2 regions of the Luteibacter sp. 1214 genome follow, and region 1 is predicted to be linked to the other one. Evidence: predicted binding sites of a transcription regulator. Region 1 holds the regulator's gene; the other holds the start of a gene.
What was found. The regulator FliA, encoded in region 1, starts transcription of late flagellar genes. The targets are predictions, from matches to a motif close to TAAAGTTTNNCNNNCNNNGGCCGATAA.

Region 1 (8,135 bases):
CGAACCGGACGACGCGATTCTCGCCGACCGTTTCGGCTTCTCCACCGCGCCAGCCATCGCCTGACACCGGGAACTGAAGTAACGTGACCACGGCATCCGCATCCGCACACCCTTTCACGGCAGTGAATTCCTTCATGAACACACACGTCGATTCCACCCAGGCTGCTGGGCTCAACTGGCTCGCCGACCGTCGTCCCACGCGCAGCATCGCGGTGGCGGGCGGCAAGGGCGGCGTGGGCAAGACCACGGTGGCGGTCAACCTCGGCATGGCGCTCGCGATGGGCGGCCGTGACGTGGTCCTGCTGGACGCGGATCTGGCCATGGCGAACATCGACGTGCTGCTGGGCCTGCAGCCCACGCGCCATCTGGGCCACATGCTCGAAGGCGAGTGCCGCATCGAGGACCTGATCCTCCACGCCAACCACGGCCTGAAGGTGATCCCGGCGACCTCGGGCGCGCGCCGCATGGCGCAGCTGCCGAATATCGAGCACGCCGCCGTGATCCGCGCCTTCGACGAATACCCGGTCGCCCCCGAATATCTGATCGTCGACACCGCCGCCGGCATCTCCGACAGCGTGTCGATGTTCGCGGCAGCCTCCGACGAAGTGGTGGTCGTGGTCTGCGACGAGCCGGCCTCGCTGACCGACGCCTACGCGCTGATCAAGGTGATGAGCCGCGAGTTCGACGTGAACCGCTTCCGCATCGTCGCCAATATGGTCCGCCATGCGCAGGAAGGCCGTCAGCTGTTCGAGAAGCTGGCCCGCGTGACCAACCGCTTCCTGGACGTGTCCCTGGATTTCATGGGCATGGTTCCGCACGACGAGTACCTGCGTCAGGCCATCCGCCGCCAGGCGGCCGTGGTCGACGCCTGGCCGAGCAGCCGCTCGGCGGTGGGATTCAAGAATCTGGCCCGGTCGGTCGATACATGGGGTGAACCCGAACCCCGGGTGCAGGGTCGCATCGGCTTTTTCGCCGAACGGAACCACATGGGGGGAGGGCTGCCGCTGTGAGTGTCGCTAGCGAATACCTTGAAATCACTAGAGTTCCAGCGGATCAACTGGTTAAAACGCATGCACCCCTGGTGCGCCGGATCGCCTATCACCTGATGGGCCGCCTGCCGCCAAGCGTGGACGCGAATGACCTCATGCAGGCTGGAATGATCGGACTGCTCGAGGCCGCAAGAAATTACTCGCCGACTCGCGCGGCCAGCTTCGAGACCTATGCGGGCATCCGCATTCGTGGCGCCATGCTGGACGAACTGCGCAAGACGGACTGGACCCCGCGCTCCGTCCACCGGAAGTTGCGCGAGGTGGCTGAAGTAACGAGGCAGATCGAGAACGAAACGGGTGGCGACGCCGAAGACGCGGAAGTGATGAAGCGGCTGGGTATCGACGCCATGGAGTACAACCAGATTCTGGCCGACGCGGCGAGCGCGCGGTTGCTGAGCCTCACGGCGCCGGAAGGCGACGAAGGCGCGGCGATCGACGTCGCGGACCCCGACGCCTCGGGCCCGGAAGGCAACTTCGAGAAGAACGGCCTGCGCGACGCGTTGGCGCAATCGATCGACGGCCTGCCGGAACGCGAGAAGCTGGTGATGTCGCTGTACTACGATGAAGAGCTCAACCTGAAAGAAATCGGTGTGGTACTTGGTGTGAGCGAGTCGCGCGTGTGCCAGATCCATGGCCAGGCCCTGATTCGCCTGCGTGCACGCATGACGGGTTGGAAAGACAAGCAGTGACGGCATCGCGGTGCCGTCGCCGGTAAAGAAAAAGCACGTGGCGGAGAGCAGTTTTGGACAAGAACATGAAGATCCTCGTGGTGGACGACTTTTCCACCATGCGGCGCATCGTCAGGAATCTCCTGGTCGAGTTGGGTTTCACCAACACGCTCATCCAGGAAGCCGAAGACGGTAACGCGGCCCTCGCGTTGCTGCGCTCGCAGCCGATCGACCTCGTCGTCACCGACTGGAACATGCCCAACATGACGGGCATCGACCTGCTTCGCGCCATCCGCGCCGATGCCGGTCTGAAGTCCTTGCCGGTGCTGATGGTGACCGCGGAAAACAACCGCGACCAGATCATCGCCGCCGCGCAGAGCGGTGTTAACGGCTACGTCGTCAAGCCTTTCACGGCGGTCACGCTGAAGGAAAAGCTCGACAAGATCTTCGAACGACTCGCCGCGGCTGCGGGCTAAGGGAATAACGATGAATACGATGCTCTCCCCCGGCCAAGAGGTCGTCCCCGAACTGCGCGAGCTGCTCGAGGCCGACGACGGCGCCGCCTTCGAAAAGGCACTCGACAACCTTATCCGCAGCCGCGAGCAGCACCTGTTCCTGGCGCTGGGCCACCTTGCGCGCGACCTGCACGAATCCGTGCGCCGCCTCGCTTCGGACATTTCGACCGACGGCGTGCCCGGGAACATGAGCGATGCGCGCAAGCATCTGCGTGACGTGCTCGAGATGAGCTCGACCGCGGCGCACCGCACGCTGGACTTCAGCGAAAAGCTGCGTCCGCAGGCCCAGGCGCTGGCGAAGCAGGCCGACGAAGTGCTCGTGCTCGATCACGCCGATCCGGCGTTCGGCGCCAATGCCACGGCGCTTGCCGTGCGCGTGGGCGATTTCGCGCAGAGCTGCGACATCGGCCTGGGCGAAATGGTCGAAGCCCAGTCGTGGCAGGATCTTTCCGGTCAGCGCGTGGCGCAGGTCGAGGCGTTCATGGCCAAGGTCGAGTCGTCGCTGGTCGAGCTGGTCCGTCTGACCGGCTCGCTCGCGGGCGGCAATGCCCCGGCCGCGGACAAGGTCAGCCAGGACGAAGTGGATCGCCTCCTCAGCGAATTCGGATTCTGAGCCCGCTATGAGCGTGGAGCTGGACAACGAGCTGCTCAACGTCTTCCTGATCGAAGCGCGCGAACTGCTCGAGAGCCTGGGCGAGCAGCTCGTGGATCTCGAAGCGTCGCCGAACGACACGGAGCTGCTGAACGCGGTCTTCCGTGCGTTCCACACCGTGAAGGGCGGTGCGGGCTTTCTTGGGCTCAATCCCATGGTGGAGCTGTGCCACCGTGGCGAAGATCTTCTGAACGAAGCGCGTAACGGCACGATCGTGCTCAACGCCGCCTTCATGGATGCGCTGCTCGAGTCGCTCGACCTGCTCAACGACATGATGCGCGCCGCCGATGGCGGCGTGCCGATCGAGCCCGCGCCGCGTTCGCTGCTCGACCGGCTGCTGATTCCCGGTCGTGCCGTATCCGCGGCTCCCGTTGCCTTGGCGGTACCGGTCTCTTCGCCGGTCGCGGCACCTTCCGCGCCGAAAGCGTACGACCCGATCGAAGATGAATTCGAGGCGATGCTCGACGCCGCGCGCACCGACCGCGCGCCGGCACCGGCCTCGTCCGCGACGATCAACGATGACGAGTTCGAAGCGCTGCTGGATTCGTTGTACGGCACGGGTGCGCCAGGCGCGGACAGCGCAGCGGTATCCGCATCGGCACCGACGCCCGCACCCGTGGTCGCTGCCGCACCGTTGCCGTCGAACAACGACGCGATCAGCGACGACGAATTCGAAGCCTTGCTGGATTCCCTTCACGGCACGGCAGCGCCGGGTGCGGTCGGTGGTGCGGCGCCTGTTGTCGCTTCCACGCCCGCGCTCGCCGTGGTTCCCGTCGCTGCACCCGCACCGCCCGCAGTGGCTCCTCCCGCGGTGAAGGCCGCGCCCGCCGCGGCTGGCGAAAAGCGCGCCGCGTCCGCCGCCGACACGACGGTTCGCGTCGACACGCATCGTCTCGACAGCCTGGTCGACGCCGCGGGCGAGCTCGTGCTCGTACGCAACCGCCTCACCAGCCTCGCACCGCGCGGCGGCAACGATCCGATGGAACGTGCCATCGGCGAGCTGGAGCGCGTCGCGGAAGACTTGCAGAACGCCGTGCTGCGCATGCGCATGCAGCCCGTCGGCAAACTGTTCTCCCGTTTCCCGCGCATCATTCGTGACCTCGCCCGCCAGCTCGGTAAAGAGATCGAGCTCGTGACGGAAGGCGAAGAAACCGATATCGATCGCACCGTGGTCGAGGCGCTCGCCGATCCGCTCGTGCATCTGCTGCGTAACGCGGTGGACCACGGCATCGAGATGCCTGACGTGCGCGCGGCCGAAGGCAAGTCGCGTCTGGGCACCGTGCGCCTCGCCGCTGGCCAGTACGGCGACCGCATCGTCATTACCGTCACCGATGACGGCAAGGGCATGGATCCCGAAGTCCTGCGCCGCAAGGCCGTCGAAAAGGGCCTGATGGACGCCGAGCAGGCCGCGCGTCTGGACGAGCGCGAATGCTACGAAATCGTCTTCCGCCCGGGCTTCTCGACCGCCAGCACGGTGTCCGACATTTCCGGCCGTGGCGTCGGCATGGACGTGGTCAAGACCAAGATCGTCGAGCTGGGCGGCACGCTGTCCATCGACTCGCGTGTCGGTCACGGCAGCACGGTACGCCTGTCGGTGCCGCTGACGCTGGCGATCATGCGCGTGCTGATGGTTCGCGTCGGTCATCGTCTGCTTTCGCTCCCGCTGTCCAATGTCACCGAAGTGTTCGAGCTCGTTCCCGGTCAGATCCAGGAGCTCGACGGCCGCATCGTCGCGTCGCACCGTCAGCGCGCCTTGCCGCTCGCCGACCTCGGTCACTGGGCCGGGGTGAGCGGGAAGGGCGGCCATGTCGTCGTCGTGCAGATCGGTCACCAGACGCTGGGTTGCCTGGTCGACGAAGTGCTCGGCCGCGAAGACGTCATGGCCAAGCCGCTGGGCCCGTTTCTCAAGGACGTTCCCGGTGTCGCCGGGGCGACCATCACCGGTGACGGGCGTATCTCCCTCGTGCTCGACCTTTCCGGTCTGGCCGATGACAGTGGGCAGGTGCTGCCTTCATTGAGGATGGCTGTCTGACATGGATATCGTGAGCGTCGTCGGCACGATCCTGGCCTTCGTGGTCATCATCGTGGGGACCATCCTCAAAGGCTCGAGTCTCGATGCCCTGTGGAACCCGGCGGCGTTCGTCATCGTCTTCCTCGGCACCCTGGCCGCGCTGCTGGTGCAGACGCCGGGGCCGGTACTCAAGCGTGCGTGGAGCATGCTGCCGTGGGTGTATCGCCCGCCGGATATCGAATCGGAAAACCTCGTCAGCCGCATCGTCGGCTGGAGCGAGATATCCCGGCGCACCGGCCTGCTCGGGCTGGAACCCGCCATCGAGCGCGAATCGGACCCCTTCATCCGTAAGGGGCTTCAGCTTTTGGTGGATGGCACCGAGCCGGACGCCATGCGCTCCGTGCTCGAAGTGGAAGTGCTCGCACGCGAGCACAACGACATCGAAGCCGCCAAGGTTTACGAAAACGCCGGTGCGTACTCGCCGACGATGGGCATCATCGGTGCCGTCATGGGCCTCATGTCGGTCATGCAGAACCTTGCCGAGCCCAGCAAGCTCGGCCACGGCATCGCGGCCGCCTTCGTCGCCACCATTTACGGTATCGGCCTGGCCAACCTGCTGGCGCTGCCCATGGCGTCACGCCTGAAAGGCCTGGCCCGCCAGCGTTCGCAGATGCGCGAGATCCTCGTCGAAGGCCTCGTCTCGATCGCTCAGGGCGACAACCCGCGGCACATCGAGAGCAAGCTGCAGGGGTTTCTCTCGTGAAGCGCCGCCACCACGAAGAGCACATCAATCACGAGCGCTGGGCGATCCCCTATGGCGATCTGATCACGTTGCTGCTCGCGTTGTTCGTGGTGATGTACGCGGTATCGGCCGTCAACGAAACCAAGTTCAAGGTGATGGCGCAGTCCATCAACGAAGCCTTCAACGGCACGGGCAAGGTGATCGAGCCGATCCGCGAGGCGACGCCCGCCGCGCAGGTGCCGCTGCCGAATCAGTCGCGTGCGCCAGCCGCCGCGCCCATCGCCCGCATCGACGTGCCCGTTCCGCCGCGCAACCTGCCGTTGCCCGGTCACGAAGGCGCCGCCGCCGAGCGTCAGGAAGCGGCCAGCACGAATACCGCGACGGCGGCGAACACCACGGTCGGCAAGACCGAGGACGCCAGCCTCAGCCAGATTTCCGACGAAGTGAAGCGGGCGATGAAGCCGCTGATCGACAAAAGTCTGGTCAACGTGCGGCAGACGCCGGACTGGCTCGAGATCGAGGTCAAGACCGACATGCTGTTCCCGGTCGGTGTCGCCAGACTGCAGGCGCCGGCCGATGACGTGCTGCGCAAGCTGGCCGGCATCCTCGCGCCGTTTCCGAACCCGATGCGTATCGAGGGCTATACGGATAACACGCCGATCGCCACGCCGACGTTCCCGTCCAACTGGGAGCTGTCCGCGGCACGCGCCGCTACCGTGGCGCGTCTGCTGACGACGACGGGTGTGGATCCGCATCGCGTGGGTATCGTCGGCTGGGGCGAGTTTCGTCCGATCGTGGCGAACGATACCGACGACGGACGCAACCGGAACCGCCGCGTGCTGATTGTCGTGATGAGCGACAAGGCGGCCCCGTCGCGTTTCTACAGCGATGCCGCGGCCGCGCCGGCCGGGGGAAATCGCTGATGATCACCTGGGCGGTCTCCAACCAGAAGGGCGGCGTCGGAAAAACCACGACCACGGTCGCACTGGGTAGCCTGCTCGCCGCGTCCGGCAAGCGCACGCTTCTCATCGACATGGATCCGCATGCCTCGCTGTCCGGTTACATCGGCGTCGAAGGCGGGGCGCATGGCAGCGTCTACGATCTGTTCGGCATCGGTAACAGTGCGGCCCCGCTGCCGGTGCGCACGTTGGTGCACGCCACGCAGTGGGACCGGTTGAGCGTGCTGCCTGCGTCGCCCGCGATGATCACGCTGGACCGTCAGCTGGGTACGCGTCCGGGTATGGGGCTGGTGCTTACCCAGGCGCTCGCCGAGCTCGCGCCCGACTTCGACCATGTGCTGCTCGATTGCCCGCCCACGCTCGGCGTGCTGATGGTCAACGCACTGGCGGCGAGCGATCGTCTGCTGGTGCCGACACAGACCGAAGCATTGGCGCTGGCCGGTCTCGAGCGCATGCTGCGCAGCCTGTCGATGATCGAGCGCTCGCGCGGTCGTCCGCTGCCACGCACGATCGTGCCGACGATGTTCGATTCGCGGACGCACGCCTCGCGCGTCTGCCTGGATCAGTTGCGCGAGCAATACGGCGACAGCGTCAGTCAGGCCGTCATTCCTACCGATACGCAGATCCGCGAAGCCAGTGCGGCCGGTGTGCCGCTCGCCTCGTGGCCGGCCGCACGTCGCGGCGGTCTGGCGTATCGCCAGTTGCTCGATGAATTGCTGGCGCCTCCCGCGGTTGATGCCGCTTCCACCGTTGCGTCGGCCACCGCGCCCGCGACGGATGCCGCCGCGTGATGCGCGCCATGCAGGACGCCGAGCAGATCGTCGCCGACTATCTTGCCGAGCTGCTGACGCCTGCGGCGGTGCCGGCCGTGGTGACCCCGAACGAAGTCAAAGTGGTGGCCATCGAGACCTGGCGCAACGCGCCGTCCGAGTCCGCTGCGCCGGCCGTCGACAACCGTTACCTGCTTTGCGTTGCCGCCGGCGTCAAGCTGGCCGTGCCGATGGCCGACGTGAGTCACGTCCTGCCGATACCGCCTTTGTCGCCGCCCAATGTACCGAACCCGGTATGCCTCGGGCGCTGGCGTCATCCCAGCGGTGAAGCGCGGGTCGCGGATCTGGCGGCGATCATCTCGCCGGATATGGCGGGAGCGCTGTCGTCATCGGTCGTTCTGCTCGGCCATCGCCGCTGGGCGATCGCCTGCATCGTCGTCGACGAACCGGTGGAACTCGATGCCGACGCCATCCAGTGGCGCACCGGCGCGACCACGCGGCCCTGGCTGGCCGGCATGTCGCAAGAACCCAAGTGCGGCGTGGTCAACACCACGGCGCTGATCGAATGGCTGGAAAAGGAGCTGGGTCCGTGACCGACTCGCAACACAACGCGCAGGGCGCCTGGCTGGGCTTTTCACTCAAGGGGCAGCGTTACGCCGTGGCGCTGAACAGCGTGCGCGAAGTCATTCGTCCGGGTGACATCACGCCGGTACCGGGTGGTCCTGAAGACGTTCTCGGCATCGTCAACCTGCGCGGTCAGATCGTACCC
Region 2 (8,135 bases), on a different contig from region 1:
CAGCGGAGCAGATCAAGGTGCTCAACCGCCTGCTCGATGGCGGTGAGCGCGGATTCGCGCACGGCATCAGCGCGTCGCAGTACGGCGCGGTCGCCGGGGTTTCCAAAGCCACCGCCACGCGTCATCTCGCCGAGCTGCTCGATAAAGGCTGTCTCGTCCGTCTCCCGGGCGGTGGCCGCAGCACGCGCTACGCCGTCCCCTGACTCGGGTATAAGCAGAGCCATGAACATCACCCTCGACGAAATCCAGAACTTCATCGCAGTCGTCGATACCGGGTCGATCACCAGCGCCGCGCAGCAACTGGACCAGACCGTGTCCGCGGCGAGCCGCACGCTCGCACGGCTGGAGCAGAAGCTGAAGACCACGCTGTTGCGCCGGACCACACGGCGGCTGGAACTCACCGATGAGGGCGAGGCGTTTCTCGAACGTGCCCGCGAGATCGTCGCCGCCGTGGAAAACGCGGAAGAGCAGATGGCGACGCGACAGAGCCGACCGGCGGGCCGGCTGCGCGTCGATGCGGCCACGCCGTTCATGCTGCACGCGGTGGTACCGCTGATCGCGGGCTATCGCGAGCGGTTTCCCGACGTCGAGCTCGAACTGCTCAGCAGCGAAGGCTTTATCGACCTGCTCGAGCGACGCACCGACGTGGCCTTGCGCATCGGGCGTCTGAAGGACTCCACCCTGCACGCGCGACCGATCGGAACGAGTCAGATACGTTGTCTCGCCAGTCCGGCCTATCTCGCTCGCCATGGCGAGCCAGGCACGCCCGCGGATCTACCGAAGCACTCATTGCTCGGCTTCACCGAGCCCGAGTCGCTCAACGAGTGGCCGCTGCTCGACGAGAAGCACTTACCCGTACGCATCAAGCCGACCGTCCGTGCCGCGAGTGGCGAGACCCTTCGTCAGCTGGCGATCGAAGGCAACGGCATCGTCTGCCTCTCCGACTTCATGACGCATGCGGATCGCGTCGCAGGCCGGCTGGCCGAAGTACTGCCGCAACACCGTACCGAGTTTCGCCAGCCGATCAACGCCGTGTACTACCGCAATACCGCGATTTCGGCACGCATCGCTTCTTTCGTGACCTATCTCAGCGAAGCGATCGGCGAGAACGGATTCTGCGAATGACCACCCGAAGTGGGACGCGCATCCCACTTTCAGCACACGGGTGTCCCACGCACGTCATCTGACGTGGCAAGAATGACACCGCTCGCGAACAGGGGAAATCTCCAATCGCCTGGGGAATCAACATGCTCGATCGCTTCGCACGCGTACTCTGCGCCGTCGTCGTCTTCACCGTCGCCGGTGTGGTCCACGCCTCCGACACCGCTTGCCCACAGTTTTTTCAGGGGGAACAGGCGCCCGACCTCATCGACACGTCGCTCGCCGAACGCACCACCGTCGTCTGCAACGATGCCTATGCGTTGATCGCATCGGGCGTGACCAAGGGGCCGCTCTGGTCCGCCGAACACCTCACCGCCGCTCAGATCGCCGATGCGCAGAACACGCCGCGAAAGGACGCGTTCCACGCGGAAACCGCCATTCCCGACGAGGATCGCTCCCAACTGGCCGACTACAAGGGCAGTGGATACGACCGTGGCCACATGACACCGTCGGGCGATGAGCCCAACGCCACGGCGCAGAAGCAGAGCTTCTCGCTCGCGAACATGGTGCCGCAGAACCACACGCTCAACACGGGCAAGTGGGAGCGCATCGAGACCAGCCTGCGCACGCTGGTGACGGAAGACGGTGAGGCCTGGGTCGTGACGGGCCCCGCCTTCGATGGCCCCACGCCCGATACGATCGGCGCGGATGCCGTCATCGTGCCCAACTACACCTGGAAGGCGGTTTACATTCCGGCCGAAGGCGGCGCCGCCGTATGGCGCTGCTCCAACGTCGACGCCCCGGTCTGCGCGGTCGTGTCGGTCGACACGATCATCGACGAAACCGGTATCGATCCGTTCCCGACGCTGAGCGCCACAGTGAAGAGCAAGGCGATCTCGCTGCCGCTGCCCAACTGAAGCGCTTCGCGTCAGACGCCCGGCGGGTTCGAGTCGATCACCTCGACCTTCCCGCCGGTGCTCGCCGGCGACACGCTTTCGTCGGTCGCAAGCAACACGGAGCCGGGCGTCAACAGCGGCAGCAGTTTTTCCATGAATTCGCGCGGCACCGCGACGCGGTCGGCGAGGGCGTCATCCACGACCTTGCCCGCTTCGTCGCCGTGCCCGGGGATGCCGATGGTGATCCAGTTGGGCATCCGCAGGCCCGCGCGGCTCGGCGTATCGGCCATATAGCCCTGCCCGACGATGAAGGCGTGCGTACCGGTCAACGGGTCGTTGACTTCGACGCGGCTGCGACCGATCTCGATGCCATTGCGGAAGACCACGACACGGCCGTCCGGCACGCTGAGCACCATCGAGATGGGTCCCGTGGGTGAGGCATCGGGATTCCAGCGGTATGGCTCGCCCTCGGCCAGCGGTGGCAGATCGAGGTCCGCGCCGTTGCGCGGATCGATCGGGATCACCGCACTCGGGTGGACGACGGTCACGGGCGCGGTGCCTTCCTTCGCGACCACCACGGTCATGCCCATGTTGGTCGACTCGAACAGCAACCGCGCGAACTCCGTCGGCAGATGCACGCAGCCGTGCGATTCGGGATAACCCGGCAATCCGCCCGCGTGCAAGGCGACGCCGTCCCAGGTAAGGCGCTCCTGGTACGGCATCGGTGCGTTGTCGTACTTCTTGGAGTGGTGGTCCTTGTCCTTCTGCAGGATCGTGAACACGCCGGTGGGCGTCTCGTAGCCTTTTTTTCCAGTGCTCACGGTACTGACACCGATGAGGATGCCGTTGCGATACGCGTACGCGCGCTGCTCTGTCAGGCTCACGATCACTGCCATGGGCCCGGGTGAGGCACCTCGCCCACCCCATATCCATTCGCCCGGTTTCAGCTGCGACGGCGGCACATCGGCCGCGCTGGATTGCTTCGCACCCCACACCGGCACGGCCGCCGTGGCCGTCGAAGCGAGCGACAAGGACAACGCCATGGTCAGCAGCACACGTTTCATGCGAATTTCCGGTTTTCCGCGCCCCAGTGGCGGAATATATATCTAGCCCGAATGTAATGGCGACGGTTTGGTCCCGCTTGTAGCGGGTGACCGCCGCCGATGCCCCGCTTCGCCGGTGAGGATGCTGAGCATGGGCCGGCGAGCGCCGGGGGCCTTGCCCAGCGGACCGAAGCAGAGGTCGCGCCACCACGCGAGCACCGTGTAATCGGACTGGAACAGCGGGGTCAGCCAGCGGCTCATGCGCTGGTATATGCGGACATGCGCGTGGCGTTGGCCGCGGTACGCCTCGAGCGCTTGCCCGACATCGGCATGTTCATCCAGGCACTCGGCGAGGGCCGCCGCGTCCAGCAGCGCCATGTTGACGCCCTGCCCGAGTTGCGGACTCATGGCATGCGCCGCGTCGCCGATGACGACGAGGCGGCCGCGATGAGGCTGACGCAGCACCACGTCGCGATAGCGGGCACGATTGAGTTGTTCCGCCCGGTCCAGATGCGCGATGTGCGGTGTGAGCTCGGGCCACAGCGTGGCGACCTGCGCCTTCAGCCCATCGATGGCACCATCGTCGAACCGTTCGACCGCGTCTCCGGGAAGGCTGTAGTAGAACGTGACCCAGCGCCCCTCGTGCCCTGGCCGTTCACCCACGGGGAGCATGCCGATCATGCATTTCGTGCCCGCGTAGCGCTGCAGCAGGTGTGTGGGCGCATGCCAGTCGTCGATACGCAGGAGGCACCACACAGCGCCCCATGGATACATGCGTTCGCGGCGAACGTTGCCTTCGCAGTGTGTTCGCAAGGCGGAATGCGCGCCATCCGCTGCGATCACCAGGTCATAGGGGCCGTGTACCGCGCCGGCCTCGTCGCGGATCGTCCCCGCCGTCGGGTCGTACGCAACGATACGATGTCCCGTGCGTACCTGAGCTGCGCCGACATGCGCCTCGCGCAGCAATTCGAAGAGCGCGCCGCGCGTCATACCCAGGCCGAAGCATTCCGCACGACGATCGGCATAGCGCATGGCCATGACCGCCCGCCCGCGTGGCGTGGCGCCGTGGAGTTCGTCGATACGCTGACCCAGCGCGAGCGCGCGTGGGAGCAGGCCCATCCGTTCCAGTACGGCGAGGCCCGTCGGCTGCAACAGAAATCCCGCGCCCACGGGACCCAGCGACGGACTCTTTTCGAAAACGGTCACGTCGTGCCCGCGTTCCGATAAGAGGATGGCGCTGGCCTGCCCCGCCGTTCCGTAGCCCACGATGCCGATCTTCATGCGTCCCTTCCTTCCGATGACGTGAGGATACACGACGAAATGTCCACACTGGACTCGATGTATTGCCGCGGGCGATGATCCGCGCATGTCCGATTTTCTTGCCGCCTTCGTCCCCGTCGCCGATGCGATCGCCACCGTGCTGCGTCCACATGCCGAGGTCGTGATCCACGATCTCGGTACGGGAACCATTCGTCACATCGCCAACCGTCTGTCGCCGCGTCATCCGGGCGATGACTCGCTGACGGAACTGGACGATATCGAATCGCTGGACGAAGCGGTGATCGGCCCGTATTCCAAGACGAACTGGGACGGACGCCGACTGAAGTCGATCACCGCCGTGCTTCGCGACGGGCGCCGACGCGCCGTGGGACTTCTGTGCATCAACGTCGACGTCAGCATGTTCGAGTCGATGCAGGCCATGGCGAAGGACTTCCTGCGGTTCGGTGAAACCGAGGCAAAGCCCTCCGCGCTCTTTCGCAACGACTGGCGCGAGGAGGTCAACGATCTCGTCGGACAGTTCCTCACGGATCACGGCACGACGCTGGCGGTGATGGCGATCGAGCAGCGCGAGGCCCTCGTGCGACTGCTCGAGAGCCGCGGCCTGTTCGACGTGCGCAACGCCGCTTCCTATGTTGCGCCGCTGCTGGGGCTGTCGCGCGCGACGTTGTACAAGACCCTGAAAGCGGTCCGCGAGACCGTCTGACGGACCACCTTGTAAGGTTGCAACGGCCAGCAGGCAGGAGCCGGCCGCGCGTCGGGCGTCCATGCCCGCGGGATGGTGAGCGAGCGTTACGCCGCCTCGCTTTCCAGCACGAAGTAGGCGACCTCGCGGCGAAGGATTTCCGCGCTCTCGCGCATCGCGTGACTGGCCGAGGCCGCCTGCTGCACGAGCGCCGCGTTCTCGCGTGTCGTCTCATCGATGCCACGAATGGCCCCACCGATGCGTGCGATGCCTTCGCTCTGTCCACGGGTGGCGTCCATCACCGAGGCGACGAGACCGCTGAGGGTCACCACGCGGTCCGCGATGCTGTGCAGCACCTGGCCCGCGCGATCCACCGACACGACGCCGGCTTGCACCGCCTCATCGCTGGCCGCGACCAGGGCACGAATGTCCCTGGCGGTTGCGCCGCAGCGTTGCGCCAGTGCGCGGACCTCGGAAGCGACCACAGCGAAGCCACGGCCATGTTCGCCCGCCCGCGCCGCCTCGACCGCCGCATTCAGTGCGAGCAGGTTGGTCTGGAAGGCGATCTGCTCCACCAGATCCAGCATCTCGCTCATCTGCTCGCTGGTGCGCTGGATCTCGCGCATGTTGCCGACCGCATCCTGAGCCACACGGTGGCCCTCGTCCGTCATCTCACGGGTGTCGATGACGGCACGGCTGGCGGCGGTCGCATGGCCCAGGCCGTCCGAGACCGCGCCAGCCATCTCGCTCATCGAGGCCGTGGTGAGGTCGACGTGCGCGGACTGCGTGCGCGTGCGCTCGTTCAACGCCTCGTTACCCCGGGCGATGCCGGTGGCTGCGTGAGCGACGTGGTCGGCGCGGTCGCGCACCTGGGTCACCACGTTGCCGAGCTGGGCATCCATCGCCGCCAGCGACGACAGCAGCTTGCCGATCTCATCGTCTCGACCGATCTCGACGCGTGTGCCCAGGGTACCACCGGCGATGGAGGCTGCCACGTCCGCCGCCTGGCGCAGGCGCCGGCCAAGCGAGCGGATGATCGCGACATCCATGACGCTGGCGATCAGCAACGCGATACCGAGCAATACGGCGGAGAAAACGCCACCCTTCGCAATGTCGGCGCGCTGTGCCGCGGCTTCGGCCTTGCCGTTGTCCAGCGCCAGCGCGAAGAGGTTGGAGAAGTCGCTCTTCAGGGGGCCGACGGCCGACTGGACGTCGTTTGAAAGCTGTAGCTGCGCCAGATCGAACTGCTCCGTCTTGAGCAGCTCGATGACGTCGTCGACCGCCTTATCGGCCGCCTTGCGGTGTTCGGCAGCCAGGGTGACCAGCTTGGCCTGCGCCTTGCCCAGGCCGCTGGCCGTGAGCGACTTCCACTGTTTGTCGATGTCATGGCGGTTGCTGCCGATCACGGTGACCGCGTCGTCGACGGCGGAGGGCAACCGCATCAGCGTCGCATGCACCAGCGCATCGAGCAGGTCGTTGTAATCGTTCTGGATGTGACCGACATCGGCGACGGGCGCCAGCGTGTCTGTCACCACGGACTGCAGGCGGTCGTCGGCGGTGCGAAGCTGCACCCCGCCGACGATCCAGAGCGCCAGCAGCAAAAAGATCGTGCCGGCGAGACGAAGCGAAAGACGTGCACGCAGGGTGAGCGTCGGCAGGGCGAAGCGAGGAAAGGGCATGACACACTCGGGGAGAGCGGGGGTGCCTCCCTATCGGCTCCGTGTGCCGGGACTTTAGCGAAAATCCGAATATTATGGTTTTATTTCAATGACTTGAAGATGTCATGACAGCACCCGGCGGTGGCTCTTTCTGGCAGTCGTCACGTTCACGCCGTTACGTCGTCGTCGGCGTCGTATGCGCCACGTTTCTGCGTGCGAAGTTCCTCGAGGCGCGCGCTGAGTCCGGCCTCGACGTGGTCGTAGGCGTCGCCGCCCAGCACCAGCCGGCGTGGTGGCTTGTCCAGGTCCACGGTTTCGATCATCGCGCGCGCCATCTTTTCGGGATTGCCACGGATGACGAAGGCGCCTGACACGATGCCGCGGCGAAGCTCGCCCACCGGGGTGTCGTCGTAGATGGCCATCGGCTCAGGCGTCACCAGGCCTTTGCCGAAGTCGGTCTTCGACGGACCCGGTTCGACGATGAGGAAATCGATGCCGAACGATGCGACCTCCTGCAGCACCGCTTCAACGAAGCCCTCGATGCCCCACTTCGAGGCGTGGTACAGGCTGAAGTTGGGATAGGCGATCTGGCCGCCTTCGGACGACACCTGCACGATACGGCCACCACCCTGCTCACGCAGCCGGGGGATGGCGGCACGGATGACCTGGATGGATCCGATGAGATTGGTATCGATGATGCGCTGGATCTGCTCGTCGGTGACTTCTTCCGCCGCACCGAAGAGCCCATAGCCCGCGTTGTTGACAACGATATCGACGCGACCTCCGTCGAAGGCTTTCTGGACGGCTTCGCGGATCGACGCTGTGTCCGTCAGGTCCATGATGACGACATCGAGCGCGTCGCCATACCGCGTCTTGAGATCGGCGAGGGCGCCGGGTTGGCGCAGCGTGCCGACGACACGGTCACCGCGCGCCAGCAGCATTTCGGTCAGAAGGCGGCCGAAGCCGGAGGACGTGCCGGTAATGAACCAGGTCTTGCTCATGGTGCCCACCTCGGAGTGCGTCGTCGCGATGCGCGACGGGTCGACTACCAAGCTAGGGGTGGAAGCGAATGAAGACTATCCGACGAGATGCGGATGAGACGATGCAGGATCCGGGATAATCAGGCCGTCGCGACCTCGACCGGACTGATGTTCCACCGGTCGACGATGAACCCGTCGGAGTTCACCCCCAGCGGCGTGTATCCGCAATTGCCATGCCGGTAACTCGCGTACTCGCCACCGTTCAGAAGCGCACCCAGCGTCGCCGTCATGCAATGCCCGTGCGTCACCACCGCCACGCGCCGGTAAGGCAACGCACCGATATCCGCCAGCGCGTCAAGCACACGTGACGCCACCTCATGCAGCGACTCGCCGCCCACGGCGGCGACGGCGGGATCGTGGCCACGCAGCACCGCGACCATCGCCGGATCTTCCTCGAACACGTCCGCGACCGAACGGCCCTCCAACACCCCGAA

Region 2: the regulator FliA is predicted to act here: its motif matches at 6,713-6,739, upstream of J2X57_RS17410 (methyl-accepting chemotaxis protein).

The regions. Positions count from the first base shown of each region.
Region 1 is NZ_JAVDSQ010000004.1:301,167-309,301, forward strand. It holds gene flhF (flagellar biosynthesis protein FlhF) at 1-64, shown strand, start outside; gene J2X57_RS12290 (P-loop NTPase) at 135-1,010, shown strand; gene J2X57_RS12295 (RNA polymerase sigma factor FliA) at 1,007-1,738, shown strand; gene cheY (chemotaxis response regulator CheY) at 1,792-2,193, shown strand; gene J2X57_RS12305 (protein phosphatase CheZ) at 2,204-2,845, shown strand; gene J2X57_RS12310 (chemotaxis protein CheA) at 2,853-4,916, shown strand; gene J2X57_RS12315 (flagellar motor protein) at 4,918-5,658, shown strand; gene motD (flagellar motor protein MotD) at 5,655-6,560, shown strand; gene J2X57_RS12325 (ParA family protein) at 6,560-7,387, shown strand; gene J2X57_RS12330 (hypothetical protein) at 7,387-7,959, shown strand; gene J2X57_RS12335 (chemotaxis protein CheW) at 7,956-8,135, shown strand, end outside.
Region 2 is NZ_JAVDSQ010000009.1:58,123-66,257, reverse strand. It holds gene J2X57_RS17440 (Fic family protein) at 1-203, shown strand, start outside; gene J2X57_RS17435 (LysR family transcriptional regulator) at 223-1,125, shown strand; gene J2X57_RS17430 (DNA/RNA non-specific endonuclease) at 1,248-2,018, shown strand; gene J2X57_RS17425 (L,D-transpeptidase) at 2,030-3,061, opposite strand; gene J2X57_RS17420 (NAD(P)/FAD-dependent oxidoreductase) at 3,104-4,321, opposite strand; gene J2X57_RS17415 (PAS domain-containing protein) at 4,407-5,024, shown strand; gene J2X57_RS17410 (methyl-accepting chemotaxis protein) at 5,111-6,682, opposite strand; gene J2X57_RS17405 (SDR family oxidoreductase) at 6,829-7,662, opposite strand; gene J2X57_RS17400 (histidine phosphatase family protein) at 7,782-8,135, opposite strand, start outside.